Regions from separate parts of the Exiguobacterium sp. Leaf187 genome, predicted to be linked through region 1. Evidence: predicted binding sites of a transcription regulator. Region 1 holds the regulator's gene; each other region holds the start of a gene.
What was found. The regulator Rex, encoded in region 1, represses fermentation and respiration genes when NADH is low (regulators of the CRP and FNR family bind a similar motif). The targets are predictions, from matches to a motif close to TTGTGAAATATTTCACAA.

Region 1 (7,671 bases):
CGCTTTTCCATCGAACGTGACAGCAATTGCTTTTCCTGCTTTCGCTTTTTCTTCAAGATCATTCCCATCCGCGATGCTGAGCGTCACCATCGGAATCGTCGGATTGTTAAGTGCCATGCTGACATAATCCCCATGATCGACTCGTCCACGAACGATGACACCGGCTGCTCCTTGTTTCTCAGCTTCTGCTTGAATCATACCGTAATTGAAACTGCCGTTACGCACAACAAAAACAACTTTTCCTTTGACATCTTTTCCTTGATAGTTCGATGCTTGACCATCGCCGACATAAATGACGTCTTGCTTCTCCTTGTTGAATACCTTAATCGGATTCGGCGAGTCCTGTTTTTGGTACGCCAAATACCCAGCATCCTGTCCGTTAATCGTCAGTGCCATACCTTCAAGCGTTAATTTCGTATTCTCTAGCGATGCGACTTGTAGCGCTTGGCTGATCAACCCTGGAGATCCTACAACACCGATGTCAGGATTCGCTGTATACGGATTGCCTGCACCATGTCCTGTGAATGCCGAGTTTCCAGCAGAGATCGCACATAAGATCCCGTTGTTCATCGCGTTGACGATCGCGCGTTGTTCCGGATCATCTGCGTTGACGAATGATGCCGTCGAACCGAGACTCATGTTGATGACATCCGCTCCGAGGGCGATCGCATCATCAATCGCTTTGATGTAGATATCACTGAATGTCGATGGCATGCCTGGATCATTTCCGAATACTTTCATCGCGAGGAGTTGTGTTTCCGGTGCGACCCCTTTGATACCACCGTTCGCTTCGTCTCCATTAGCACCGACCGTACCCGCTACGTGCATTCCGTGCATCGATGCACCTGCACCTAAATCACGGATTTCGCTATCGTGATCAGCGTAGTTATAGCCGTATGGGACTTTTTCCGTGAAATACTTCCCTTTTAGTCCTTTTGATTCTTTGGCGCTTTCAACCTTTGAAGAAGTCAAATCAATCTTCGTCTCTGGGCTCAACACCATATCTTTATGCGACGGATCAATCCCCGTATCGATAACCGCTACAATTGTCCCTTCCCCTTTGAAGCCGTAGTCCTGCCATGTTTCTTTTGCATTAACCATATCTTTGCTATATAACATATCTGGTTTTGCACCTTTATCGGCTTTCGGTCGCGCGTATTCATGGGCGATATGTACGCTCTTGACTCCGTCGAGTTGTTTGATGTCTTCGATGTCGCCGAACTTGACTTCACCACTGAATCCGTTGATGACGGTCGTGAAGCTTTCCTTATATGTAACGGGAATCGATTTTTTAGCGATCGCTGACTTGACTGATTTTTGGACGCTGACGAGGCGATCCTTAATCGACTCTTTTTCGGCATTGCTCAATGTGCTATACCGCTTGTTTTGTGCCTGCGCGATTTGAATCGCCGGCTTCTGCTCCATCTCGATGACGACACGGACCTTGTCAGACTGCTTATACACCTTCTCCTGTCCTGTTTTCTTAAGTGAGAGGGCGTGCGGCTTTTGACCGCTTGCCTTATCTTGCGAGGACAGTGCTCCTTGAGCACTGACCAAGTTGGAAGATGTCATCAAGACAGCTGCCAAGAGTGCGATTTCCTTCTTCATGCTTCTTTTCCCCTTTTCTAAAAAACTATAATGATGTTACCAACAAAACAGTTAAACGAAAATTCTGTATATTTAGTTTAATGAAATAGATGGAAATAAACAATTCGGTTCTGTCTGTTTTATATAATTATTTGTTTTTATTGACACTTTATATTGCATTTCCATATTTTGAAAACAACAAAAAAACTCTTGAATGCTCAAGAGTTTGAAGTGTACGAATATGGTGGAGACTATCGGGATCGAACCGACGACCTTTTGGCTGCCAGCCAAACGCTCTCCCAGCTGAGCTAAGCCCCCATGAATTAACTTTAGTATACGCATCGCTAACTGCTTTATCAATATAAAAATAACGCTTTCATAAAAAAGAATTCCTTCCAAAATCGTCGGAAGGAATTCACGATTCATTTATTCAATTCACGCATCAAATCCGCCTGTCGTTCAAGCTCTGCCTGTTGCTCGAGGATCAAGACCTTTTTGTACGTCCGCGCAGAAATCAAGATGCTGATCTCATAGAGAACGAACAATGGGACCGAGATCATCAAATGTGACGTCACGTCCGGCGGTGCGATCAATGCCGCAACGACGAACAGCGCAAAGTACGCATATTTCCGATTCTTTCGCATGAAAATTGGCGTCACGAGACCAAGACGTGTCAGAAACATCGTCACGACCGGCAATTGGAAAAGAAGACCGAACGGAATCGTTAATCGGATTAAGAAACTGAAGTAGTTCTCAACTCCGATGACTTGTTCGATTCCGAGTTCCTTCCCTAGTTCAGTCGAAACTTTTAATAAGAAAGGTAACAACCAAAAGTATGAGAAGGCTACACCAGCCAAAAATAGAAAGAAGATGACCGGAATATACGTCAATGTCGCTTTTTGCTCCTTATCATACAGACCAGGGCGGACGAATGCCCAGAGTTGATACATCCAGAACGGCGATGCCAGCACGATTGCGATGATGAACGCAAGATTCAAATACAACATTAAAGGATCTGCGACGTTGAAGGCATTCAAACCGATACCGAGCTCTTTTAAGTCCGCTTGCAAGAAGCGAACGAGCGGTCGGACGAGCGGAAATGCAACAGCGAACAGGACGACGACGATGATAAGCGACCAGACGATCCGTTTACGCAGTTCGTCCAGATGCGACGTCACGCTTTGTTCTTGATCAATCGCCATGATTCAATCACTTCTCTTTCGGTTCATCCTTTTTATCGTCGTCCATGATACCGTTCGTTGCGCTCTTGAACTCTTTCAATGTCTGACCCGCAGCACGACCAAGTTCAGGTAACTTCTTCGGTCCGAAGATGATTAATGCGACGACACCGATTAGTGCTAAGCTACCTGGTCCGATGAATGCTATAGTTGACGGGATAAGGTTTTCCATTATGATTTCACTCCTTCAGCTGATTGCGAATAATGCTTCATGAAATAAACTAACGACTGCAACTCGATCGATAAATCGATGTGATGGACCCGGACGCTCGCTGGCACGTTCAACCGCGCGGGCGTAAAGTTCAGGATGCCAGTCACACCATACTCGACTAACTCATCCGCTACTGACTGCGCGAACTGGGATGGAACCGTCAAGATGGCAACATCGACCTGATTCGCTTCGATTTGTTCTTTCATGTCCGAAACATGATAGATTGGAACGTCATGCGTCGTTGTTCCGACCTTCTCTTCGTCCGCATCAAACGCAACGACTATCCGAGTACTATTATTCTTTAAAAAGTTATAATTTGCAAACGCTGTTCCGAGATGACCGACCCCGATTAAGGCAACATTCGTCACCTCATCTTGATTCAAGGTTTTGCGGAAAAACGTTAAGAGATGTTGAACGTTATATCCATACCCCTTCTTCCCTAATGCCCCAAAGTAGGAAAAATCGCGACGAATCGTTGCTGAATCAACCTTCACCGCCTCGCTTAACTCAGCAGAAGAGACGCGGAGCTTGCCTGAATTGTATAAACTTTGGATGAAGCGATAATATAGCGGCAACCGTTTTGCTGTCGCTTGTGGAATTTTTGTGTCTGGTCCATTCATCCTGCAGTTCCCCCTTCGGCCACATCCATCGTGGCACCCAAATCTTTGCAAAAAGCTTTCTACTCTCCTTGATTGTAAACCACTTCACATAGAGTCACAAATAATATATTCCGCAGGACCTCGCGCTTTTGTTCGTGATAGACTAAAGGGTGGAAGGATGGATGGAAATGATACTCTTACAAGTCAACCAACTCTCGAAATCATTCGGCGTTGAGCCGATTTTAGAAAATATCAAATTGGAAGTACAAGAGCGTGACCGGATTGCGCTCGTCGGACGAAACGGTGCCGGTAAATCGACCTTGCTCAAAATCATCGCTGGCGAACTCAGTCATGACTCGGGCGACATCATGAAAGGCAAGGATGTCAAAATCGGTTATCTCGCGCAAGACAGTGGTCTTGAATCGAACGAGACGATCTGGAACGAGATGCTGACCGTCTTTGAACATCTCCAAGAACAAGAACGAACACTACGCCGGATGGAAATCGAAATGGGCATGGAGCATATCTTGAACGATCCGGTCGCGTACGATCGTCTCCTAAAGACGTACGATCAAGCGCAACACGACTTCTCAGAAGCGGGTGGTTATCAGTTCGAAGCGAATATCCGCTCCGTCCTGCACGGCATGCGCTTTTATCCGGACGATTATTCGCGCCGGATCCAAACGTTATCCGGTGGTCAACGGACACGTCTCGCCTTAGCGAAGATGCTCCTGCAAGCACCAGAGCTCCTCATTCTCGATGAGCCGACCAACCACCTCGATATCGATACGCTCGCTTGGCTCGAAAGTTACCTCGGTGGTTATCGTGGTGCCGTTCTGATCGTCTCGCACGACCGGTACTTCCTTGACCAAGTCGTCAATGTCGTCTATGAGCTGTCACGCAATGTCTGCCGTAAGTTCACCGGTAACTACACGAAGTACTTGGAACAAAAAGCGGCATTGTACGATCAAGAAATGAAACAGTTCGAACAGCAACAAGAAGAAATCGCGAAGATGCAGGACTTCATTCAACGGAACATCGCCCGAGCGACGACGACCAAACGTGCCCAAAGTGTCCGGAAGCGGCTCGAGAAGGTCGATCGGCTCGACCGACCAGATGGGGATGAGCGTAGCACGGTCCTGTCCTTCCCGATTGAAAAACAGAGCGGGAATGACGTTCTTCAAGTCAATCAACTGGCAATCGGTTACGAAGAAGCTGTCTCAAAAGACATCACGTTCCGCTTGCAACGCGGTGAATCGCTGGCACTCGTCGGACCGAATGGAATCGGAAAGTCGACGCTTCTAAAAGTCCTCGTCGGTCGCTTACGCCCCCTCTTCGGTGATTTCCGTTTCGGAACTGGCGTCTCGATCGGATATTACGATCAAGAGCAGGCAGAACTCAATGACCGGAACCGCGTCATCGATGAGATTTGGAACGAATGGCCACTGATGCGTGAACAAGAAGTCCGGTCTGTCCTCGGGCAATTCTTGTTTAGCGGTGACGATGTCTTCAAGATCGTCCATGAGTTATCTGGTGGCGAACGCGGACGTCTCGCACTTGCAAAACTGAAACTCCGGAAAACGAACGTCCTCGTCCTCGATGAGCCGACGAACCACTTGGATCTGGATTCGAAGATGGTCCTTGAAAATGCGCTCGTCGACTACGAAGGAACGCTGTTATTCGTCTCTCACGACCGTTACTTCATCGACCGAATCGCGACCCGCGTCATCGAGATGAGTGAAGCCGGCGTGACGGAATACCTCGGTGATTATTCGTACTACACGGAGAAGAAGGCGGAGCAAGAAGAGATTGCGCGTCTTGAAGCCGAGGAAGCAAAAGCTGCAAAGGTCACGGCGTCGAAGACGATCGATAAAGAAGCGCAGAAAGAAGAGCGCAAGCGCCGTCAGCAAATCGAACAACTCGAACAAGACATTGAGCGGCTCGAACAGCGTTCAGCGGAGATCGAACAGTTGCTTTGCGAACCGGAAGTCTTCAATGACATTCCGAAAGCAACGGCACTTTCGGCAGAACGTGATCAGATTGATGTCGATTTGCTCGAATTAATGGAACGATGGGAGAACCAACACTGATGCGGACGAAGAGCTTTTTCATCAATCTCATCTTAGGATTACTATCCGGTGTTCTCTATTTCGTACCGTTATATGCCGATTATGTATCCGTCTTTATTCGTCCAGATGCCTTCAATGCTGCACTTCCTTTGTTCCTCTTGATTTCCTGCATGATCGGTCTCGTCATCCAGACATGGAGTGGGCTCTTCATCAGTTTACTCTCGGGATTATGCTGTACGCTCCTGACGATACAGCTATTCGTCGAACTCAATGATCCGTTGATCTTATCGTATTACGGTAGTGTCTCTCCAATCAGCGCTTTCTTGATCAGCTGCGTCGGAATATGGGCACTCGCAATCGTCTTTTATTTGCTCGATGGCTATCAGTACAGTAAACGTCATGGTCTTGAAGCCTCTTCAAACGAAATCGATCCTCAGCCTTGATGAATCAGATGAACGACATGAAAAAAGGAGTGGAGATTCCGGTAGTTAGACCGGTCTCTCCACTCCTTTTTGTTTGAATCAAAACGAATCGTACGATGAGTCAGGCATTCACACTTCGATCATTTCGTCGGTCGGGCAATCGTAAACGTCTTCCCGATCGTCGCATAATCATTCCCTGCTAAACGAGCGACAGCCTTCAAGCCTGCCGCGTCAATTCGGAACGACTCGACGAGTTCATCTGCAACGTGATAGCGCAGTACTTCCCCGATTAGAAGATCGGCACCTTCTAGCTCGACGTGTTGCGTCAAGCGCATCTCGAAGCGAATTTTCGCTTCCGCGATTCCGGGTACTTCGATTGCGTCACTATCGACGAGTGTTAAATCCGTCCGCTTAAGCTCACTTTCACCGTAAGCAAGTGGCGCTGCTGTCTCATTGACTGCGTCGACGATCTCTTCGCTGACGATATGGATGACATAACTTTGTTTCGCTAAGATGTTACGTGCCGTATCCTTCTGCCCCTGATCCGTCCGTTGTACAGCGATCACCAGTTGCGGCGGACTGCTTGAAGCGACCGTAAAGAAGGAAAACGGTGCGGCGTTGACCGTCCCGTCTTCTCCTTGCGTTGTCACGAAAGCAATCGGACGCGGAATGATGCTTCCGATCAGTAATTTATAATTGTCTTTTGCGCTAAGCGTTGATGCCTCAAACTTCATGAATGACCCACCTTTTTCTTCACCCGATGAGTGCAGCGAGTGAATAGTCTCCAGCACCGATCATCGCTACACCAAGCGCGATGACGATCAATGCCATGTTGTATTCGTACCCGTTCTGCGTCACCCAGTAACCATTTGCACCGTGTACTTTAACGATTGCAACAAGCATCGATCCGATGATGAGGAGCGCTGCGATCCAGAGGAATACGCCTCCTGCAAATAATAAGCCGCCGATCAATTCAGCAAGACCTGCTGTAATCGCGAGTGCCTTCCCTGGCTTCATGCCGATTGATTCAAACCAACCGCCTGTTCCAGCGATTCCGTGTCCACCGAACCAACCAAATAATTTTTGTGTCCCGTGTGCAGCGAATGTTAAGCCGATGATTAAACGAATGATTAAAAGTCCTGTATCCATCATTGCTCTCTTCTCCTTTTACCTAATGTATTTTAGTTACTTTAAGTAACTCAATAAACAGACTATATCTTATCACTTACTAAAAGTAAATAGATTTGTTTTAGTTCTTTTTGTTACATTAAGTAAAATGATTCGATTTTTTTAGCAGAAGCGGGTATACTACAACTATAGAAAGGATGAGTGCTGATGGAAGAAGTCGCAATCCAACCGGCTCTTTGTCCCAAAGTCGAACATGCCTTTGAAATCTTAGGTAAGAAATGGACGGGTCTGATTTTACGTCACTTGTTGACGAAGACATGTCGTTTCAATGAGATTCAAGATGCCATTCCCGAATTATCAGGTCGTATGCTCACGGAACGTATGAAGGAGCTCGAAGCGGAAGGCATCGTCATCCGG
Region 2 (7,671 bases), 1.7 Mb from region 1:
CTGTCAAGAGTAAAAGTCTGACCTCGTAATCGAAAGATGAATGATACGCTTTTTAGCTCTCCACAAGAAGTTACATTCTGTTATACCCCGAAGCATGAAGTGAGAAGCGTTTTGAACACTGAAAATGACTCATACGAAAAACGTGCCATCCTTCTCCGTTACGAGAAAATATGGCACGTTATTTTTAAATTAAGACGGAGTAGAATATCCGAATCTATTTGCGTTTCTTCTATAGAGAGTGATCAGCAATCGACGACGTCGAGCTTACCAGTACCCGGATCGATGACGAGTCCGTGGACGTTCGTTCCTGGCGGTAGTAATGGATGGTTCTTCACGAGGCTGACCGAGTGAGCGACGCTTTCTTGAACTGACGTGAAACCACGCAACCATTGATTCAAATCAACGCCAGATACTTCGAGCGTGTGAAGAATCTGTTGGTCGATGCCCCGATCCTTCATCTCGTTGATCATGTGGTTAGGATCAATCGTGCTCATGCCGCAGTCGTGGTGACCGATGACGACGACTTCTTCAGCACCAAGAGCATACAATGCGACGAGAATCGAGCGCATGACGGAACCGAATGGGTGCGATAGGATAGCACCGGCATTTTTGATGATCTTCGCATCCCCGTTCTTAAGACCAAGTGCGTGTGGGAGGAGCTCCGTCAATCGGGCATCCATACACGTCAGGATGACGACCTTTTTGTCCGGGAACTTATCCGAGACGAACTGCTCATACTGTTTTTCGGCGACGAATCGCTCGTTGAAGGCTAGCATTTCCTGTACAACTGACATTCAAGTGTCCTCCTTTAGTGGTAGCTCTTAATATGTACCCCATATCAGAATACAAGATGATGAAACGGCTATCAAGTCACGAAAATGCGAGGTGTGACAAATCGCACACATCTATGTACATGAAGCAAAACGATGAAAAAGAAGAACTCACAACAGTTGTAAACGCTATCAAAGGTGTGATGGAATTCACAGGATGGTCATGCACAAAACAGGAAAAAGGGGTTATGATTGATTTGTGAAGGAAAGCACAAACTATTGAAAAACAGCTTGGCATTCCTGACATAATGGTTAGCAAATCAAACTCAGATTCGTTCCACGACAGGGAGGAAACCACTCATGGCTGTGAAAGAAAAAACAAAATCGACGGCAACGCCGGTCGAACAAGCAGTTGGACAAATCGTTGAAAAAGGGCAACGCGCATTACAAGAATTACTGACATTCGATCAAGAAAAAATCGATACGATCGTTCGGGATATGGCACTTGCCGGACTTGAACGGCACGTCGAACTCGCTCGTCTCGCGGCAGAAGAGACGGGACGCGGTGTCTTTGAAGATAAGATGATTAAAAACATGTTTGCGACAGAATACATCTACAACAGTCTACGTCATGAAAAAACGGTCGGGATTTTAGAAGAAGATGTCCAAAACGGCATCACATATATCGCTGAACCCGTCGGTGTCGTCTGTGGTGTCACACCGGTCACGAACCCGACATCAACGACGATGTTCAAAGCATTGATTGCGATCAAGACGCGCAACCCGATCGTCTTCGCGTTCCACCCATCGGCACAACGATGTTCCGTCGAAGCAGCGAAAACACTCCGCGACGCAGCCATCAAAGCAGGGGCACCAAAAGACTGTATTCAATGGGTCGAAGAACCATCACTTGAAGCAACGAAAGTCTTGATGAACCATGAAAAAATCGCCATGGTCCTTGCGACAGGTGGAGCAGGAATGGTCAAATCGGCGTATTCAACAGGTAAACCGGCACTTGGTGTTGGACCAGGGAACGTTCCGTGTTATATCGAACAGTCTGCGAAAGTCAAACGGGCAGTCAGCGATCTTGTTCTTTCAAAAACGTTTGATAACGGGATGATTTGTGCGTCTGAGCAAGCTGTCATCGTCGACCAAGAGATTTATGCGACGGTTCGTGCGGAAATGGAAGCACTCGGTTGTTACTTCTGTACACCGGAAGAAAAACAACGCCTCGAATCACTCGTCATCAAAACCGATACATGTGCCGTCAACGCGGACATCGTCGGGAAACCTGCGACATGGATCGCAGAAAAAGCCGGAATCGATGTTCCGGAAACGACGGTCATGCTCGTCGCAGAACTCGAGCACGTCGGAGCGGCAGAACCATTGTCTCATGAAAAACTCAGTCCCGTCCTCGGTGCGTACCGCGTCGCTTCGACCGAAGAAGCGTTCACGATTGCAGAACAGATGCTTGAAATCGGCGGTCTCGGTCATACAGCCGTCATTCATACGACGAACGATGACTTGATGACAGCGTTCGGACTCCGCATGAAAGCCTGCCGGATCCTTGTCAACAGCCCATCTGCTCATGGCGGAATCGGTGATCTGTACAACGAGTTGACACCATCACTGACACTCGGTTGCGGATCATACGGGAAAAACTCTGTTTCTGAAAACGTGACAGCGAAACACTTACTCAACGTCAAAAAGGTGGCGAGACGACGCGTGAACATGCAATGGTTCAAGGTCCCTGAAAAAATCTACTTCGAAAAGAACTCCGTTCAGTACTTGCGGTCGATGACTGACGTCTCACGTGTCATGATTGTCACTGATCCAACGATGGTACAGTTCGGGTATGCCGATAAAGTAATTCAAAACTTACCACAGTCCGTCAGTTACCGGATCTTCGACCAAGTCGAACCAGATCCATCGGTGACGACTGTTCAGACAGGTGCTCAAGCGATGCGTGATTTCAAGCCTGACTTGATTATCGCCCTCGGTGGTGGTTCAGCGATGGATGCTGCAAAAGGAATGTGGCTCTTCTACGAACAACCGAACGAAACGTTCTCAAACTTACGTCAAAAATTCCTCGATATTCGCAAACGGGCGTATCAATTCCCGACACTTGGTCGTCAAGCGAAGTTCGTCGCGATTCCGACGACTTCTGGTACAGGTTCAGAAGTGACACCGTTCACCGTCATCACGGATAAAGAGAAAAATGTCAAATACCCGATTGCTGACTATGCATTGACACCTGACGTCGCAATCGTTGATCCGGAATTCGTCATGACCGTTCCAGCTTCAATCACTGCTGATACCGGAATGGATGTCTTGACGCATGCGACAGAAGCATACGTCTCGGTGCTTGCAAACGACTACACGGATGGACTGGCACTGAAAGCAATCAAGATGATCTTCGACTACTTGCCACGAGCATATACTAACGGATCAGACGCCGAAGCACGCGAAAAAGTGCATAACGCGTCAACGATGGCAGGGATGGCATTCGCGAACGCCTTCCTCGGCATCAACCACTCGATCGCGCACAAAATCGGTGGTGAATTCCACACGCCACACGGACGGACGAACGCGATCCTGATGCCGCACGTCATTCGCTATAACGCGTCACGTCCAACAAAACTAGCAGCATTCCCGAAATATGAATCATTCGTTGCGGATGAGCGGTATGCCGACATCGCACGCTACCTCGGTCTTCCGGCAGCAACGACGGAACAAGGGGTCGAATCACTCATTCAAGCGGTTGCTGATCTTGGACAACGTCTCAACATCAAGATGTCATTCAAGGCGCAAGGCATTCAAAAAGCAGACTTCGAGGCAAAACTCGATAAGATGGCAGTCGATGCCTTCGAGGATCAATGTACGACGGCGAATCCGAAGATGCCGCTTGTCGCTGAGTTACGGACGATCATGGAACAAGCATACGAAGGCATCTAATAGAGAAAAATACCATGGCACCTGATCGTTCAACCGGCTTCTCACTGTGAGAAGTCGGTTTTTATTTTGGAAATCAGTGGAGACAGTCAGAGAAAAGGTGGGATATAATGGCTGTTGAATGAATTTGATGTTTTTGGTTTTGCTGTAGCAGGAATATTCAAACATCAGACATAAAAAGGAGGAAATGGGATGGAGTCAAGGCAAGAAAGGAAACAACGACGGTTTTCCGTCTGGGATGTCCTGTTTGGCGTCCTTATCGGTCTCTTCTTTTTCGGTGTCATCTATGGCGTGATGGCATTTTTGACTTCACAAATCACTTCATCCTCAGACTATCAGGATCTCGTGACGCAGATGCAACAGGCGGATGTCTCCTGGAAAGATGCAGACATCACGGTGTCATTGATGCTACTGTTCGTCGGTGGGCTGTCGATCACGATGCCGAGTGCGGTCCGGGAAGGGATCATCAATCAGGTACTCGACGCGAGTTCTGCCGGTGATGTCTTATCGTTGTTTGGGATCGACTTAAAACAGGTCCTCGCACCACTTACGTTCGATGTCTCTTACGGCACGTTACTTTATTCTGTCTTTGGCATCGGTTTAATCGGCCTGTTATTTTTAGTATTACGGATTAAGGCAAGTCGTCTTGGGTGGACGATTCGATCGGTTAGTTTCTTCTTAACCGTCGGGATCATCTGGTTCGTCCTTGCCGGACGCGGAAACGACGTGCCATTCCTCTCGTTACAAGACGGCTATGCGATGAGTGGCATCTTACCGCTTCTCGTCGTCAGTTTGCTTGGTTGGATGGCGTTCTTCCCGCAAAAGTTATCCGGTCTGACAGCTGCTGGACGTGCCAGCTTACTGATTTTGATGCTCGCAAGTACGCTTCAACTCGTCTTTACGGTACAGGACGAAGCGGAATATGACGGCGATTCCTCACTACGGACGGCACTCACCGTCGCGAGTCTGAACGCCGGAAGTGGCGGGATGTACGACTGGATCCACGGCGGTCAAGTCGTGTATCAAGCAGACGTTCTTGGAGCGAATGCGGAAATTCCCGTCTCGATGTTGAACGGGGAGACTTCAACGGATCAACTCAATGACTCGATCCAAAAAGTCGTCGATGGGATCGACACGGACCGGGTGACAGAACAATTGTTGACGTTACTCGGTGGAGAACGTCCTGATTTGTCAGCAACACAATTGAAGCTCGATCCTGTTGATTACGGCGTCGCGCGGCAGACGATTCAAGTGATTGATGCGGAATCGGCAGGAGCGACGCCACCGAATGTCTCAAGTGAGAGTGCGTATTGGGTGTTGTTGCTCGTAACGTTTGCGATCTACTTCGTCTGTAGTATCCGAAGCTTCAAATCGATCATCGATCCGTTCGTCTTTGCGATCGCGATCGGTGTCATCAGCTTCATCGTCAGTCAAGCTTCGTACGTTCAGTTCGCAATGAAATGGCGCAGTGACGTCTTATTCGAGTTCGCTCAACAGACGGCAGGCTGGACAGTACTATACGCCGCAGGGCTTGCGTTACTTGGTGGAATTCTTGGTTATGTCGTCCGACGGAAGCCAGACAAAGCGGTTTAAGGAACGTGGAGTGATGAAGCTCCTCCATTAGGAGATGTACCATGAATGGGGACGACGAACGTTGCTGTCATTCTCGCTTTCCACAGGCGGGAGGTAAGCCGCGGTATCCTAAACTATACGTTTCGTCTACCGGGTCTCACCTGACCCTGACGCAAGCGAAAAACATGCTTTCTTTCCCTGTAGGAGTCGAGAATGAACAGTTACGTTCTACATCAAGCATAAACGATACGTTTTCAGGTTCATGTCCTGAAAACGTATCGTTTTTTTACGTGGTTCATCTCATTTTCACCACCCCCTTTTTTTACCATTCAAACTTGGTTTGTAAAGGTAAAATCAACAATGTTAAGCCAGTATTTGGAATTAGTTAAGTAGGTTAAATAAGACGGATGTCCGACCTATTTGAAAGGACTATTAGCTATAATCGAACCATGCTAAATTAATGAAGCAGTCAAAACATCCTGGGGGGAAAATCCATATGAAAAAAGCAACGAAACTCGTCATCGCGTCGACATTGATCGCACCGATGCTCGTACCAGTCGTTCAAGTCAAGACACTTGCTGCCGACAACAGTGTCGTCAAGTTACGCTTCCTAGAAACAACGGATTTACATACGAACTCAATGAACTACGATTACTTTAAGGATGCGCAGGACGAAACGATTGGTCTCGTCAAAGCCGCTACGGTCATTAAACAGCAACAAACTGAAGTAGGCGCAACGAACAGTTTCTTATTCGATAACGGGGATACACTTCAAGGAACGCCATTCGGTGATTACGTGAAGAACCAGTACGACAAAGGAAACAAAGGCAAACATCCGATGTACGAATTGATGGAATACCTCGGTTATGATGCGGTCACGCTCGGAAACCATGAATTCAACTTCGGTCTTGATTTCCTCAAGTCAGCGATGAGTGCTTCGAGCGGTTCAATCAAGTTCGTCAACTCGAACGTATTGGATGCAGTCACGAAAAAGCCGATCGTCGCGGACTACAACAAAGATGGAAAAGACTATCAAATCATCGAACGTCAAGTCAAGGACCAGAACGGTGACATGAAAACAGTCAAGGTGGGTGTGTTCGGAGTCGTCACGCCACAAATCATGGCATGGGATGCGGGGAACCTGACAGGGAAAGTCACGGCTGAAGATATCATCCCGACTGCTAAAGCAACAGCGAAGAAATTAAAAGATGCTGGCGCAGACGTCGTCGTTGCACTCGCACACACAGGTATCGGGGATACGACGGATCAAAAAGACGGCGATGAGAATGTCGGCTACGCATTGACAAAAGTTGCAGACATCGATGTCTTGATGACAGGTCACCAGCACGGAAAGTTCCCAGCAGTCGATTCAGCGTTCAATAAATTGCCGAATGTTGATAAAGAAAAAGGTCTAATCAATGGTAAACCAGTCGTCATGGCAAACACACAAGGGAAAAACGTCGGTGTCATCGATCTTCAGTTGAAGCAAGTCGACGGGAAATGGGTCGTTGATACGTCAGGTGCGAAACTAGCGGACGTCACGAAAGACACGACAGCAGATGCCGGTGCCGTCAAGTTGATTGAAAAAACACATGAAGGAACACTCGCGTACATTCGTCAAGAAGTCGGAACGATCAATGATGACATCCAAAGTTTCTTCGCTCTCGCGCAAGACGATGATTCAGTTCAGTTCGTAACGAACGCTCAGAAATGGTATGTCGAGAAACAACTCAAAGAAAATGCCGATCTCGCGAAATATAAAGATCTTCCATTGTTGTCAGCAGGTGCACCATTCAAGACTGGTGGTCGTAACCAAGTCAACGCATCCGATTATACATTGATCAAAAAAGGACCAATCGCACTCAAGAACGTCGCCGATCTCTATGTTTATCCGAATACACTCGAAGTCGTCAAAGTAACAGGTGCTGACGTCAAAGACTGGCTCGAAATGTCAGCCGGTCAGTTCAACCAAGTCGGCGGTGAGCAAACGAACTTGTTGAACAAAGATTTCCGTAGCTATAACTTTGATATCCTCGATGGATTGACATATGAAATCGATATCACGAAACCAGCGAAGTTCGACTTTAACGGTGTCGTCGTCAATAAAGACGCAAATCGCGTCCAAAACATCAAGTATCAAGGCAAAGCGATCGCAGACGATCAAGAATTCCTTGTCGCGACGAACAACTACCGCGCAGGCAGTGCGACGTTCCCAGGTCTTGGTGGCGGAAAGAATATCGTCTACAAATCAGCCTACGAAACACGTAACGTCATTTCGGACTTCATCAAAGCGAAACAACCGGTTGATTATAAAGCCGATGACAACTGGTCACTCGTCGCAAGCAAACCGACAACGGTCAGCTTTGATTCAGCGGCT
Region 3 (7,671 bases), on a different contig from region 1:
ACGTGTACGAGTGATTGCTTCATTTCGGTGTTGTACCTCCTGTTCATAGTCTATGCCGTCATTGTAACAAACTGGAAACGTTAACACAAGTACGATTCAAGTAAGGTTTGCGCAGTATCCGTTTCTTCTGATGAAGGGGGAAGCACATCAGTTAACGGATATGCGAGACCGAGGTTTTCCCACTTATAGACACCGAGTTGATGATACGGGAGTACTTCAACGCGCTCGACGTTTCCGAGCGTCCGGATGAACTCGCCGGTCTGACGGAGGAAATGTTCCGACATCGTAATACCTGGAACGAGAACGTGGCGAATCCAGACGGGAATGTTTCGCTCGGCTAGGCGTTTTGCGAAGGCGAGTGTATTGGCGTTACTCCGTCCAGTCAAGACGCGACAAGCGGCATCGTCGATATGTTTGATATCGAGTAGTACCAAATCCGTCGCATCGAGAATCGCATCGATGTTTTTTGGGACGACGGATCCCGCGGTATCGATGACCGTATGCAGTCCATGGCGTTTTGCTTCTGTTAAAGCAGCCTCCAAGAATTCTGGCTGAGCGAGTGGTTCACCTCCAGAGAAGGTGATTCCACCACCCGTGGCCTCGAAAAAGGAGCGATAGCTGATCGCTTCTTTTACGACTTCGTCTGCTGAGACACGCCGTCCGCAACCGAACTCCCATGTATCCACGTTATGACAGTATTGACACCGTAGTGGACATCCTTGCGTAAAGACGATGAATCGAATGCCAGGACCATCGACTGTTCCACATGATTCAACGGAATGGATCATACCATAGGTCATCCTGCTCACTTCCTTTCACATACTACACATCATTTTAGAGAGAACCGTGGAACGTTCGATTGATGACATCGATCTGTTGTTCACGCGTCAGTTTAATGAAGTTGACTGCATAACCGGATACCCGAATCGTTAACTGTGGATATTGTTCTGGATGCTCCATGGCATCGAGTAACGTCTCACGGTCAAAGACGTTGACATTCAAATGGTGTCCTTTTGAAGTCGTACCACCCATATATCCGTCAAGTAATCCGACTGTATTGCGAATGCGTGTGGCTTCATCCTTACCAAGTGCTTTTGGCACGATCGAGAACGTGTAGGAAATCCCGTCGAGCGCATGTTCATATGGTAATTTTCCGACAGACGTCAAGGCGGCGACAGCACCACGGGTATCACGTCCATGCATCGGGTTAGCACCCGGTGCGAATGGTTCACCCGCACGGCGTCCGTCGGGTGTATTTCCTGTCTTTTTACCGTAGACGACGTTTGAAGTGATCGTCAGGACAGACTGCGTCGGAAGGGCATTGCGATACGTTGGATGTTTACGGATTTTCTCCATGAACAGTGTGACGAGATCGACCGCCATCTGATCGACCCGTTCATCGTTATTCCCGAACTTCGGAAACTCGCCTTCGATCTTGAAATCAACTGCAATCCCATCCGCATCTCGGATTGGACGAACTGTTGCGTAACGGATGGCAGATAGACTGTCAGCGACGACCGATAAACCAGCGATACCGCATGCCATCGTCCGTAAGATTTCTGGATCATGTAAAGCCATCTCAATCCGTTCGTAGCTGTACTTATCATGCATGTAGTGGATGACATTCAGTGTGTTGACGTACAGTTCTGCGAGCCAATCGAGTTGACGATCATAAGCCGCCATGACGGTTTCGTAATCGAGTACTTCATCAAGCATCAATGGACTTGCTGGGGCGACTTGGATTTTGAGCTTCTCGTCCATTCCGCCATTGATCGTATAAAGTAATGCTTTTGCCAGGTTTGCTCGCGCACCGAAGAACTGCATCTGTTTCCCGATCTTCATCGCGGAGACACAACAAGCGATGCCGTAATCATCTCCATAAACCGGTAACATCAAATCATCGTTTTCATATTGAATCGAGCTTGAAACGATCGACATCTTCGCACAGAATTCCTTGAATCCTCGTGGAAGCTGAGTAGACCAGAGAACGGTTAGATTCGGTTCCGGTGCCGGACCAAGTGTCGAGAGAGTGTGTAAGAAGCGGAATGAACTTTTCGTGACGTTTGATCGTCCATCTTCACTCATTCCACCGATTGATTCCGTTACCCACGTCGGATCACCCGAGAATAGATCGTTGTAGTCTGGTGTCCGTAAGAACTTAACGATCCGAAGCTTCATGACGAAATGATCGACGAGTTCTTGTGCAGTCTCTTCCGTCAAGCGACCAGCCGCAAGATCACGTTCGACATAAATATCAAGGAACGTCGAGACTCGACCGAGTGACATGGCTGCCCCGTTTTGCTCTTTGATGGCAGCAAGATAGGCAAGATAGACCCACTGGAATGCTTCTTGTGCTGTTTCTGCAGGGCGGGAGAGATCGAAACCATAGCGAGCTCCAAGCTCGGTCAATTCCGTTAATGCGCGCAACTGTTCATTCATCTCTTCACGGTCGCGAATCATCGATTCAGATAAGAACCCGCCACGTGCCTTTAAATCCTTCTTACGTTCTTCGATCAAGCGTGCCGTTCCGTACAAAGCAACACGACGATAGTCACCGATGATCCGTCCGCGACCATAAGCATCAGGTAATCCGGTGATAATACCGGCTTTACGTGCAGCGCGCATTTCAGGGGTATAGGCATCGAAAACCCCTTGGTTATGTGTCTTCCGGTACTCGCTGAAAGTTTTCGTGACGGTCTCGTCTGCTTCAAAGCCATACGCAGCTAGGGCATCATTCACCATCCGAATCCCACCGTTCGGATGAATCGAACGTTTAAACGGTTCGTCTGTCTGTAAACCGACGATTTTTTCAAGTGAGCGATTCAGATACCCTGCATCATGCGAGAGGATCGTTGATGGTGTTTTAGCATCGACGGCATATACACCACCACGTTGTCGTTCTTCATTCGTCAGCTGTAGAATTTGTTGCCAGAGACGTTCCGTTGCTTGCGTCGGACCGACTAAAAAGTGATCATCTCCTGTATATTCCGTGCGATTGAGTCGAATGAAGTCTGCGACATCGATCGTCTTTACCCATTCACCAGACGTAAAGTTCGTCCAAGCACTCGTTTTTTCTAATAACATGGATACCACTCCTTTAATATTGAGCTAATCATCAGTTCCTTATGTGAATAGTGTAACAAAAGGAAGGGGTGATTCCCTTTACGTTCATGTGAATGTTTTAACAAGTGGACAAACGTTGATATGACGGGCTTTCTTTATTTCTGTATTCATATGAAAATAGTTTTAAAAAAACAGTTTTAGATTGCTAATTCAAGGTTTTTTGGAAACTGTATGAGTTGATTTGAAAAAGATTCACTAGAACAGTTGAAACTGTGAGGAATGTCACGCTACGGTGCCTTGTATTTTTAAGACGTATCGTTGACAATGAAAAAGGGAATATAGAACGTGGAGGTGTGCCAAATGGAGTATGTATCATTAACACAACAAGGAGAGTATCAGTCGGGAGACTGGGTCTCGCTGAAAATCGGATCGGACGGTTCAACGCGAACGGGAATGATCACGGAATTCGAAAATGATGGATTCTGGATTCGATTTGAAGATGATTTTGATTATGAAGACTTTATCGGCTATGATGAATCGTATTGGATTGCGCTTGTTCGTCGTCCGGTTGACGTAAAAGCGACGTATGCGAGTCTTGCGGAGTACCCGGCACTCGCTGCAGAATTACAGGATCGTGTCATCCAAGGATTCGAGATTTTAGAAGAAGAAGCCGGTGAAAGCGAGATTCGATTCCACATTCGATTGCTCGACGCAGGAAATGAATATACACAGACATTACGGGGATACCGTGATGCATCAGGAGATCATGTCGAATACGTAACGGCATGATGGAATTAAGAGAGTAGGAGAAATCGTTATGAACTTTACAAAACCATTTTTACAGGAAGCATGGGAACGGGCGCGCTTTACCGAGTTGATGCCTGTTCAAGAACAAGCGATTCCGTTGTTGCGCGAAGGAAAAGATGTCCTGGCTGAAGCGCCAACAGGAACAGGGAAGACGCTTGCTTATGTCATTCCAGCTTTAGAAAAGATTGAAGTAGAAGAACCACACGTGCAAGTCGTGATCACGGCACCAACACGGGAACTCGTCATGCAAATTCATCAAGTCATTCAATTGTTTGCTCAAGGAAGTGGTATCAAATCCGGTGCATTCATTGGTGGTGTTGAATTAAAACGACAATATGAACGATTGAAGAAAAAACCACAAATCATCGTCGGAACGCCAGGGCGTCTCGTTGAGTTGATCGATTCGAAGAAGCTAAAGATGCATAAGGTGAAATTGATCGTCTTGGACGAAGCGGATCAAATCTATGAGAGTGGTATGAGTGACTCGGCGACGCGAATCGCAAACAGTGCACTACGCGATCGTCAGTTAGCATTCGTCTCCGCGACATTGCCGGAACGGACAGCAGAATGGGGACGGACGCTTGCAAACAACCCTGAGACGATTCGGGTTGAGCGTGCCGTCAGCACACAAGTGACATTCGGTTATTTGGAGACTTCACGTCGTCAGAAGCCGGAATTGTTACGTCGCCTGGCGAACATGCAAGGATCAAAAGTGCTGACATTCATCAACAACCGCTCCTTCCTCGGACCATTAAATGGTGAGTTGAGTAAATTCTCATTGAAATATCGGATTTTGGATGCTGAAAAAGGAAAACGAGAGCGAATGGAGACATTACGTTCTTACAAAAAAGGAGAGTTTCCTTTACTCGTCACGACAGGTCTTGCGGCACGTGGTCTAGATATCGAAGCAGTCACGCATGTCGTCCATTACGATTTACCGGAGTCGCTTGACGATTTCGTACACCGTTCAGGTCGGACGGGACGTGGAAATGCGAACGGAATGGTACTTGCTCTTGTTACGGATCAAGACTTAAAACACTTAAAAACACTTGCGAAGCAAATGGGCGTCGAGATGGAAGCAATGGAAATTTACCGTGGGGAAGTCATTCCAAAACGTGAATTCACAGCACCTCAGACGATTAAACGACCGGCTACTCCTCACCGGAAAGGGCGATCGAAATGAAGAACGATCGAAAAGTAATTCCGTTTCCGACGACGGTTTCTGAAGCGGAAATGAATGCAGCCTTGAAGAAGATGTATCAAGAAGCAGCGACAGCACGTAGTACGGATTGGGTCGCTTTCATAGAAGAGATTGCAACGGAGGGACGTTGGTATTTAAAAGATGCTGAGTTGTTCCGGGACTTATTCGTAGATTGGGCCATCTTCTATGAGACGGATGATCAAGGAAAAACGCCGCACGGTCGTTTTCTTGAGCAGGTCAAAGAAGAGTTATCGCCTAGCCTCTATCGTGCCTTGCGTGGATTAGCGGACCCGATGCCCTCGCTGTTTCAAGTCGAGGCGGATGGTGTCGTTGATTTGATGTCAAAACAGACGTATCAAACGGATTTGTCTGAGATTGAAGTCGAACCAGGTGATTTGTTGATTGGAAAACTGCTCTACATTTCTGGGAAATGGCGCTTTGCGATTGCCTACATGAAAGTAGCGCGCGCACTGGTACCAGAAGTCCTCGCCTTGTTGACAGATTTCGTGGATGAAGTAGGAGAAGACGCGTTGCTTCGCCAGTACCCTGAGTTTTGTGCGGAATTGATCGACTTACTCCTCGATATCGAAGAAGGCAACATTGCGCCGAGACCAGAAGAATAATCGAAAAAACCTAGGACACATGACCGATTATGATCAATGTGTTCTAGGTTTTTTTTCAAGAATCTGCTCGATATAGGGCGACATCGTTTTTATCCCGATGTTTCACGCGATACATGGCAAGGTCGGCTTGCTTTAAGCATGTTTCAAGATCAGCTTTATGACACGCGGTCACACCGATGCTTGCAGAAACGAATAAGGATTGTCCTTTATAGACGTAAGGACGTCTTAAAAAGTGTAAGAAGGATTTACATTTTCGACGTAAGGACAGTTCATCATCGGCGTGTAAGAGGATCGCGAACTCATCTCCACCCAGTCGATACACCTGTTCTAAAGAATTCGTATGCTCGCTCAATCGTTTCGCGACCTCGATCAATACGTAATCACCTGCTTCATGACCATACGTATCATTGACTTGCTTAAAACCGTCTAAATCGACTACCGCAAGATAATTCATCTCGAGGAGATGGTTCGAAAAATCTCGCTCTAACGAACGACGGTTTCCGATACTTGTCAAGGCGTCATGGTAGGCGTGGTATTCGATCCGTTTTTGCCGGAGCTTTCGTTCAGTGACGTCATGTAAAATCGTGAAACGTCCCATCGAGGTGGCAGCAATTTGAATCGGAATATCAATGATCTCATATCGTCTATGTTGTTCATCTTCATACTCATCGATATCTGTCTCAAGTGTTTCTAATAGGTGACGCATCGTACGAGGAATATGTTCAATCGTCATGTCGGGTAAATGAAACAGACGTTGGGCAGCTAAGTTCGCGTATAGTGCCGTTCCGGATTGATCGAGTCGAATCATCGGATCAGGGTGACCGAGAAAGAGTGGGATGACTTGCTGTTCGCTATCTTTAATTTGTTGTTTTCGATGTTCGATGCGTGAAGCGAGTTGTTCATTCCGTTCGTGTAATTGTGCGACGATCAACCCATGCTGACGAGCAATCAAGATTTGTCGAATGATTAGTAAAACTAAAATGATAAAGATATCGAGCTTTCCGCCTTCTCGTTCCACCATGTAATGAATGAATAAAGGAACGGCCAGTAGAGGGAGCCAGGAGCGGGGAATGACCGTCGTTCGAGTGGTTCCTTCTTCGATATGATCAATATGCCATAGAATAGCTGCACTTTGCACCAAACGGATCAAGATCGGGAAAAACAATAGATAATTCGCTGAGAAGTCCGGGAAATAAACACTTGAGACTTCGTAGATACCGCGAATAAAAATGGATAAAAACAATAAGAACAATGCCATCCTTGATACCCAATGGGTTTCTTGGATGAACGTGAAATAGAAGAAAACGAATAAACCGAGTGATGTATTCGTGATGACGATGATGGCATAAGGAACAGTTTGCAGTCCAGGATTCGTCAATTCATTGAGGACGTGAAACGCGACAAGTCCAATGAAAACGACGATGATCGCGGCATCGACGAAAGCGAGTACGTGTTGTCCGAGTGTCCGTTTTGTGATGATTCGGTAAAAAATCGCGTATAAGAATACGTAATGGGATATTGAAAATAAAATTAGGCTATAAATAGATGGAACTGGAAAGTCTGGATTGAAGAAATGTAATGTCTCAAGAACGGAACCGATACAGGATAAAACTAGTGATCCTAAAGCGATCAGCCAGAATTTTCGTCTTGGTACGACTAATGCTTGTTCCTTACGATAAGCAGTAAGAATAAAATAAGCAATCAATCCAAGAGAGGCATACTGTAGTACTTGTTCAACGATCCGATTAGAGATGGAAGGGGTCCATGTGGCAAGGATCATTAGAGCAAAAGACATGACGAGCATGGCAGGAAACCAACGGATGAAATAGTTCGATTTAAGCATGGACTCCCTCCTAACGTTTAATTTGAGTAGCGAACAAAAAATTGTTTTTTTCGGTCTTCTTAATATGGTACATGGCTTCATCTGCTCGAATCAATAATTGTTCTGAGCTTTTACCATCTTCAGGGTATAAGGAA
Region 4 (7,671 bases), on a different contig from region 1:
ACTTCTAATTCTTCAATTCCATCCACTTCCTGCATCAATAATCCGGCGAAACCAATCGGTTCATTCGTTTCTTTTTTGAATAACAGCAAAAAACCAGTTTGTCGCTCATCCGAGTATCGCTCCAATTGCCGTTCGAACCACTCTCGTGCTTCATCTTCACTCAGGGCAGTACCTCCATTGATATAACGCATGACTTGCTCATTTTGGACAAGCGACTTATAAAAACTGAAATCCTCTTCTTCGAACGGTCGCATCCATAAACGTTCACTTTCCATCGTCATCGCCTCCTTCTATACTTCTCTTTTCCCGAGTTCTTTTCGCTTCATTCCTCTTCCTGACTCTGCTTTCCTTGTGACATTTTTCATTACTAATCGATGACATTCACTCCCTAGTGCTTGCAATTCCCGGCATAAGTCGGTATTTTGGGAACAGTATGTTGAACAACGACCGCACGATTAATGTTAAAATATATTTTGAGCGCATGAGCGCTGGTAGGAATTCATGAAAAGGACTGAGACCATAATGACTGAACAAGTAATGACGGGACTGTATGAAGGCATTTCAAAAGAGTCCGTACTAATCAATGAACCTTTAAAATATCATACGTATACAAAAATGGGAGGAATCGCGGATTTATTCATCATTCCAACCTCTTATGAAGAAACGGCTTTTGTCGTCCGATATGCTTACGAACAAGGTATTCCCTTGACGTTGCTTGGAAACGGATCGAATCTTGTCGTACGTGACGGCGGCATCCGCGGCATTGTCCTCTCCTTTGAGAAGTTAACCGATATCTCGGTTGAAGGACATGAACTCGTTGCTCAAAGTGGTGCAGCAATCATCGAAGCGTCTCGTGTAGCTTACGCGCATCAGCTCAGCGGTCTTGAATTCGCTTGTGGGATTCCAGGAACGATTGGTGGCGCATTGATCATGAATGCGGGAGCATACGGTGGTGAAGTCAAGGATTGCCTCCATAGCGCTACTGTATTGACACGACAAGGAGAACTGTTGAACATTTCGCATGATGAACTCGAACTGGGATACCGGACAAGTTGCTTCTCGAAGAAAGAATACATCATCCTCGAAGGTCGATTTGCCTTAACAGAGGGTGACCCAGCACTAATCAAGGAAGTCATGGATGATTTGACGCATAAGCGAGAAACGAAACAACCACTCGAGTACCCTTCTTGTGGTAGCGTCTTTAAACGTCCAGAAGGCTATTTTGCAGGGAAGCTGATTCAAGATAGCAACTTACAGGGAACACGCATCGGTGGCGCTGAAGTGTCCAAGAAACACGCTGGTTTCATCGTCAACGTCGAGAATGCCTCTGCATCCGACTATATCGCGCTCATTCGTCATGTCCAAGAAACGGTTCAAGAAAAATTCGGTATCTTACTTGAGACAGAAGTGAAAATTATCGGTGAAGAAGCATAACAAGAATCTTACAAGAAAAGGTGAGCTCCGTATTCGGACTCACCTTTTTGTTCGTTTAGATTGACCAGTTTCCGTCACGCATGACTGATTCACGCGTTCCGTCTGCAAGTTCTCCTTCAATCGATAGATCCGCTGATCCAATCATGAAGTCGACATGCGTCATCGAGTCGTTCGCGCCTTGTGCTTCTAGTTCTTCTGCTGAAAGGCTAGGACCATTTTCGAGACACGTCGAGTACGCACGACCAATCGCTAAGTGGCATGAAGCATTTTCATCAAACAATGTATTATAGAATAGGATACCCGAGTCAGAAATCGGCGAACGGTGTGGCACGAGCGCAACTTCTCCAAGATAACGTGCACCTTCATCAAGTGAAATCAAGTCATCTAATGCTTCTTGACCCTGTTTCGCTTCCGCTTTAACGATTTTTCCGTTCTCGAACCAGAGTGTGAACTCATCAATCAAGTTCCCACTATAGCTAAGCGGTTTTGTGCTCGAGACGTGTCCGTTGACTCCTGTCTTTTTCGGTAACGTGAACACTTCTTCTGTCGGCAGATTCGCGATGAAATCAACACCATCTGCATTCGGACCACCGCCACCTAACCAAACATGACGTTCTGGTAATTCGATTGATAATTCTGTTCCTGGAGCTGTGTAGTGCAATGTTTTGTATTTCTTCTCTGTCAGGAATTTTGCTTTTGAACGCAGATTCTGATCATGATCCGCCCATGCAGCGACCGGATCCGCTTGATCGGCACGTGTAGCCTTTAAAATAGCTGACCAGAGCTCTTCAACAGCATTCTCTGAATCAGGGAATACTTTCTTCGCCCAGCTTTCAGAAGGTGCTGCTACGACACACCAGCTGACATTGTCACTCATGACGAACTTCCGCCAATTAGCAAGAGCGACACCGGCTGCTTTATTCGCACGTGCGATTCGGCTCGAGTCCACGCCATTCAATAAATCTGGATCTTCACTGACGACCGATAAGAACGCTGTCTTTTCTTCTGCCAGTTGGTCGTAACGTGCTTTTAACCAATCCGGGAACGTATCAAACGACTCTTCCGGTGCATCGAAATAACGGATTTTCGTCATCTCATCATCTGACCATTGTACATATACTTGCGTAGCTCCTACTTCGTAGGCGACACGCGTGATTTCACGAACGAGCGGCAAATTTTCGATTCCTGCACGCACCTCGAGTTGTTGTCCTGGTTGTAGATTAATTCCCGTACGCACGGCTAAAGACGCGTATTGTTGTAATTCTGCTTGTGTCGGCATTATGTAATCCCCTTTCTTGTATCTTTATTTTCACGAAATAGTTGCAATTTTGCAAGAAATAAGGCGAAACTAGAAAGAGAAGAGAAGGAGGCATCACCATGGAATTCACACCCGGCGATTTTAAATCGGCTTATACGTATTTTCACCGACAGGCACTCGACCTCGTTGGTGATGAAAAAGCACAGCAAGAATTGTTAGTTCGAGCAGAAATCGGACTTGCGCACTTGACGCAAGATATCGCGTCTACAGAAAGCTCGGACATCGAACGCGAGGCAGAACTCGTCCTTTATTTTCAATTAAAACAACTGCTTGAAATGCTTCGTGCTCTCTATCAGAAAAAATTCGAAATGCATGCGGAGCAGGAACAATTGTTATTGACGGCCGTTCTGTACTTTACGTCTCCTGTTGACGCCTTACCGGACGATAACGTCCTCGGGCTCTTCGATGATGCACAAATCGTCGAGACGATTTACGAAGAACTGGCTGCAGACGTCGATCGCTTTCAACATATGGAATGAATGAAAAAAGCAGCTGTCGCGACAGCTGCTTTTTGATTATGCATTTTGTTTCGAAGCAATATGAACAGGTGTCGTGGATTGACGTGATTCATCTACTTCTAATTTTTCTTTATTCAGCCACGTATAGATCATTCCCATGAAGACTGCTCCACCAATGATGTTTCCAGCTAAAGCTGGCAACAGGTTATGCATCGCTCCGGCAAATGTGATCGTATCCGGATGTGGTACGACTAACGCAATGGAGAACAAGGCCATATTGGCGATGACGTGATCAAATCCAGATGCGAAGAAGACTGCGACCAGTACCATCATCATCATGATCTGCGCCAACTCATTCTTCATGTTCTTTGGAATGAAAATCGCTAAACAGACCATCCAGTTACAGAAGATAGCTCGTGTGAAGATTTCCCACGTCGTATGGTGGATCTTCGTTTCTGAGACAGAAAATAACCAGTTGTTCATACCAAGCTCTTGGATGATTCCTGTTTGAGAAAAGAGTAGCGCAAATGCTAATCCTCCAAGTCCATTTCCAATCAGACAGATCAACCAGACCTTCATCGTATCCATCTTCGTCGTATAGCCGCGCATCGTCGCCGTCGTGAAATACATCGTATTTCCTGTGAATAGCTCTGCCCCACCGTAAACGATCAGGACGAGTGCCACTCCGAAGGTCAGTCCACCAACAAGTGTCGCAACAGGTGACTCCGCCATATATAGACCGTTAATTGCTTTTAAGGTAAAAATAATTGCAAATCCAATGAAAATCCCTGCTAGCATGGCACGAACTAAGTACTCGAGAGGACGCATTTGTAGCATGCGCGTCGACTTGATTGCTTTATTCCGTAATCCTTCTAATGCTTCTACCTCGTTCATCGTAGAAACCTCTCTTTCTTTTGTTCAACACTTCACAATGTTTGTTCATTTATTATCATACTTCCATCTTAAAAGATGTTCAAGTATTGAATAGACCTGTTTTATCGTTTTTATAAAAGAACGAGATGTAAACGATATCATTGTGTCGAGATTGTGAAAAATGCCTTTTCTTGCTTTATACAACTAATTAGTTTGAATTCGTAGTCGTGATGCGAAGCGTTCAAAGAAAGTATTTCGCCTTGATGCATCGAGCACATAACCATCAATGACGACCCGATTAAAGCGTCTAGAAGAGGAAGTAGCTCGTTCAATATCGGTCGGAGTGTAGGCGTCGAATGTTTTCCGGTCCATCGTAAAATCTGCACCTGAATACGGATCCGTGTAGTAAATTTCGAGATCGGTCAAATCAGGAATCGTTGAAAATAAAACAAGTGTATGATGCATCAGCACTTTAGATAACCGAGCTTTCAAAAAATCCTGATTCACTTGTAGTGTTCCAGTATCGGTACCAATCCAGGCTTGTCGCTCTTTTCCTGTAACCTCATAAACAAGCCGCAACGATTCCCCTTCGACATCTACCTGTTTTAAATCTGATGAGAACGGAAGTTGTTCGGCTAATTGACGAACCGCTACCGTATTCATCATCGAAGCACCCACTTGTCTCGCTACGAGATCTCCATCATGCCAAATAGACGTTCGATTTTCTTCATCCGATGGTTGAAAAATGCGAATACCAATTAGTATTACTAAACAAATACAACCAATAAGCAAGAACGTTTTTTTCATTTTCATCACCTTCCTAAAAAAACGTACCCTTTTTCATCTTTTTTCATAAGAAGGGTTGAAATTTTATGCATATGGGCGTACTCTTGCAGGCAGATACTCACAGAAGGAGGAGCATGAGGTCACTCATCATATTGCCATGACTACAACACACCCACAGAAAAAGAGAGTTGAAAAAATTAGTTTTTTAATCATCGGTACATTGCTTTATTCCCTTTACATCAGTTTACTACTATCTCCAAATGATATCGGATCAGGCGGTATCATGGGGATCACACTCATCATCCAAGAGCTCTTCCACACGCCAATCGGTTTAACGCAATTGCTTTTAAACATCCCACTCTTCCTTTTAGGTTTTCGTTTTCTGCGTAAACGGTTCATGTTCTTATCCGGCATCATCGTCGTTGCTTCCTCTTTTTTAATCGACTGGATTCCGACTCAAATTGTTCCGGAATCTTTAAATGATCCGCTCGTCGCCTCCATCTTTGCCGGTCTAGTCTCTGGACTTGCGATGGCATTGATATTCTTCGGTGGTGCTTCAACTGGAGGGCTTGATATTCTTGGAAAATTTTTCTTCGCTCGTTTTCATAACTGGCCACTTCCTCGCATATTTCTGATGCAAGATCTTGTCATCTACATCCTTGTTTGGTGGGTGTTTGACTTAAAACACGTTATGTACGCGCTCATCATGAGCTTCGTTCGCGCCAAAGCCCTTCAGACGGTTTACAGTTTCTATTCTGCTTCTAAGCAATGTATCATCATTTGTGAGAAAGCAGATGAAATCAATGAAGTCATTACAAAAGAACTCGGTCGTGGTGTCACGATTCTCGATGCACGTGGAGGATATTCCAACCGAACGAAAAAAATGGTCTATGTCGTCGTTCAAAATAATGAAATCGTCCGTTTGCAAGAGATCGTCTCTTCCGTTGAGCCAAATGCATTCGTTACATTCTCAGAAATTCATACGGTTTTCGGAAACTATAAGGAACATTCCTATTCGTTTTAACCAAGCGCAGCCAAGCTGCGCTTTTTCTTCTACATAAAACAGCTTCTCGGATTGCACTAGCTTTCCTGCTTTTTTATTCAGAATACTGACTTCTTACTTTCCTATCCCTATTCAAAAAATAGACAGGCTTCACTTTTCTTGTAATAGTAGTTAAGCTAATGACATGTCTTTTTATTTAAAGGAATGATTGCATGCACTCACTATGGCGTCAGCGTGTTCTGCTGATTCTTTTGATCAGTTTATTTGCCTCTATACCAATCATTTATGCCTTATCTGGTTATCGGACAATTGCGGCGATGACAGCGCAGATGAAGGATCATGATATACCGTTAATTAATCAAGTCGATCAGTTGGTTGAACATAATCGAGATCGAGCAAACGCAGTCCGCGGCCTCTTATTGTACGAAGATAATCGTTATATTGAACAATATTATTTTTCGACTTCGAAAATTCATGACTTACGTAATAGTCTGAATCAATCTTCGACTACTCCAGGAACAATTAAAGATCTTCTTCGTCGCAACAATGTCTGGGAGTCAGAAATCGAACGGGTTTTCGTCGTATATGAACGCCAAAGTCCAGCAGCAGCAAAACGTCTCGCCAGACAATCGACTCAAACGACTCAGACGATCCTTGAAGACTTATCACGTGTAAAAGATGATTTATATCGAACGCTTCAGGCAAAATTACAACAATCGGATGCGTTAATTGCTACATATAAATGGATGTGCCTCGGCCTGTCAATTCTGTCCTTTTTGATGATTAGTGCAACGATTTTTTTCTTCCATCGCTTCGTTCCTGCCATATCAGAGAAATCAGCACAAGAATAAACAAAAAGGAGCTGACTCAAAAGTCAGTCTTTACAAAGATAAGGGTGGCAGATCATCATTCTGCCACCCTTATCTCGTAACAAAAAGAATGACGCGTCACACGCCACTTCTACAGGAACAAGCGCGATTTTGCGCTATCAGAGACGAACGAGACCTGCTTTTCTGCTGGAATGAAGCAAGAAAGCCAGCTTGTGTCTCGCCTGAGGAAAGGGTCTGAAAAGATGAGTTATTCTTTTTTCGAGTCAGCCTCTTCAGATTATAGAGGCGTCATCTTGATTGACAGGACGAGGTCGATGCTTGTCCTAGGAAAACGATCCGAGATGAACAAAAAAAGCGCAGCAATAGCTACGCTTTTCGTTATTCTAAAGAATCATTCACGTACTGCTTTTCCCTCATGCACATGTTCCATAGCCATATGCACAAGCGATGAGACATGATGATCATCCAGGGAATAATAGACGACTTTGCCTTCTTTTCGGAACTTGACGAGTCCTTGTTTCAACAAAGACCGAAGATGGTGAGACGCCGTCGCAATCGAACAGTCGACAGAGGCTGAGACATCACAAACGCATAGTTCTTCTTCAATCGTCAACGCATAAACGATTCGCAGTCGTGTCGCATCCGAAAGAATCTTAAATAGCTTTCCGATTTCAAGTGTTGGGATCGTATCCACGACTTGTCCGATTTCAGACGCACGTTGTTCGTCAATCGCAATCGTTTCACAACGGGGAATATCCATGTCCGTCACCTCGTTTTTACCTATATTGCACCATGGGAAAACAGAACATTGCAAGTTTAGCGCATGCGCCTACGAATGAGCCAAAATACGAACCATCCTCCAACATAATCTCCGATATCCCAGACGATTCGATTTTGATCGACAGCGCGTACGCCGATATCAATGATTTTCGTACTCTCTAATCGGTTCGAATAGCGCTGTCGTAGCCG

Region 2: adhE (bifunctional acetaldehyde-CoA/alcohol dehydrogenase) is a predicted target of Rex. The motif match lies at 1,028-1,045, and genes of this name have one in related genera.
Region 3: pflB (formate C-acetyltransferase) is a predicted target of Rex. The motif match lies at 3,171-3,188, and genes of this name have one in related genera.
Region 4: ASF99_RS01435 (formate/nitrite transporter family protein) is a predicted target of Rex. The motif match lies at 4,125-4,142, and genes of this name have one in related genera.

The regions. Positions count from the first base shown of each region.
Region 1 is NZ_LMPR01000009.1:1,896,329-1,903,999, forward strand. Features, by position in the region: gene ASF99_RS13835 (S8 family serine peptidase) at 1-1,608, opposite strand, end outside; tRNA gene ASF99_RS13840 (tRNA-Ala) at 1,830-1,905, opposite strand; gene tatC (twin-arginine translocase subunit TatC) at 2,010-2,789, opposite strand; gene ASF99_RS13850 (twin-arginine translocase TatA/TatE family subunit) at 2,797-2,997, opposite strand; gene ASF99_RS13855 (redox-sensing transcriptional repressor Rex) at 2,997-3,656, opposite strand; gene ASF99_RS13860 (ATP-binding cassette domain-containing protein) at 3,824-5,725, shown strand; gene ASF99_RS13865 (hypothetical protein) at 5,725-6,147, shown strand; gene ASF99_RS13870 (flavin reductase family protein) at 6,267-6,860, opposite strand; gene ASF99_RS13875 (DoxX family protein) at 6,880-7,278, opposite strand; gene ASF99_RS13880 (winged helix-turn-helix transcriptional regulator) at 7,462-7,671, shown strand, end outside.
Region 2 is NZ_LMPR01000009.1:233,808-241,478, forward strand. Features, by position in the region: gene ASF99_RS05105 (beta-class carbonic anhydrase) at 243-794, opposite strand; gene adhE (bifunctional acetaldehyde-CoA/alcohol dehydrogenase) at 1,131-3,725, shown strand; gene ASF99_RS05120 (hypothetical protein) at 3,915-5,315, shown strand; gene ASF99_RS05125 (bifunctional 2',3'-cyclic-nucleotide 2'-phosphodiesterase/3'-nucleotidase) at 5,791-7,671, shown strand, end outside.
Region 3 is NZ_LMPR01000004.1:165,258-172,928, forward strand. Features, by position in the region: gene ASF99_RS17195 (hypothetical protein) at 1-87, opposite strand, end outside; gene pflA (pyruvate formate-lyase-activating protein) at 81-800, opposite strand; gene pflB (formate C-acetyltransferase) at 835-3,084, opposite strand; gene ASF99_RS01725 (hypothetical protein) at 3,424-3,852, shown strand; gene ASF99_RS01730 (DEAD/DEAH box helicase) at 3,881-5,053, shown strand; gene ASF99_RS01735 (hypothetical protein) at 5,050-5,694, shown strand; gene ASF99_RS01740 (GGDEF domain-containing protein) at 5,750-7,537, opposite strand; gene ASF99_RS01745 (GGDEF domain-containing protein) at 7,548-7,671, opposite strand, start outside.
Region 4 is NZ_LMPR01000004.1:105,571-113,241, reverse strand. Features, by position in the region: gene ASF99_RS01455 (GNAT family N-acetyltransferase) at 1-275, opposite strand, end outside; gene murB (UDP-N-acetylmuramate dehydrogenase) at 523-1,434, shown strand; gene ASF99_RS01445 (aminopeptidase) at 1,490-2,713, opposite strand; gene ASF99_RS01440 (YkvA family protein) at 2,812-3,231, shown strand; gene ASF99_RS01435 (formate/nitrite transporter family protein) at 3,268-4,104, opposite strand; gene ASF99_RS01430 (hypothetical protein) at 4,288-4,890, opposite strand; gene ASF99_RS01425 (YitT family protein) at 5,027-5,893, shown strand; gene ASF99_RS01420 (CHASE3 domain-containing protein) at 6,085-6,723, shown strand; gene ASF99_RS01415 (ArsR/SmtB family transcription factor) at 7,094-7,462, opposite strand; gene ASF99_RS01410 (hypothetical protein) at 7,519-7,671, opposite strand, start outside.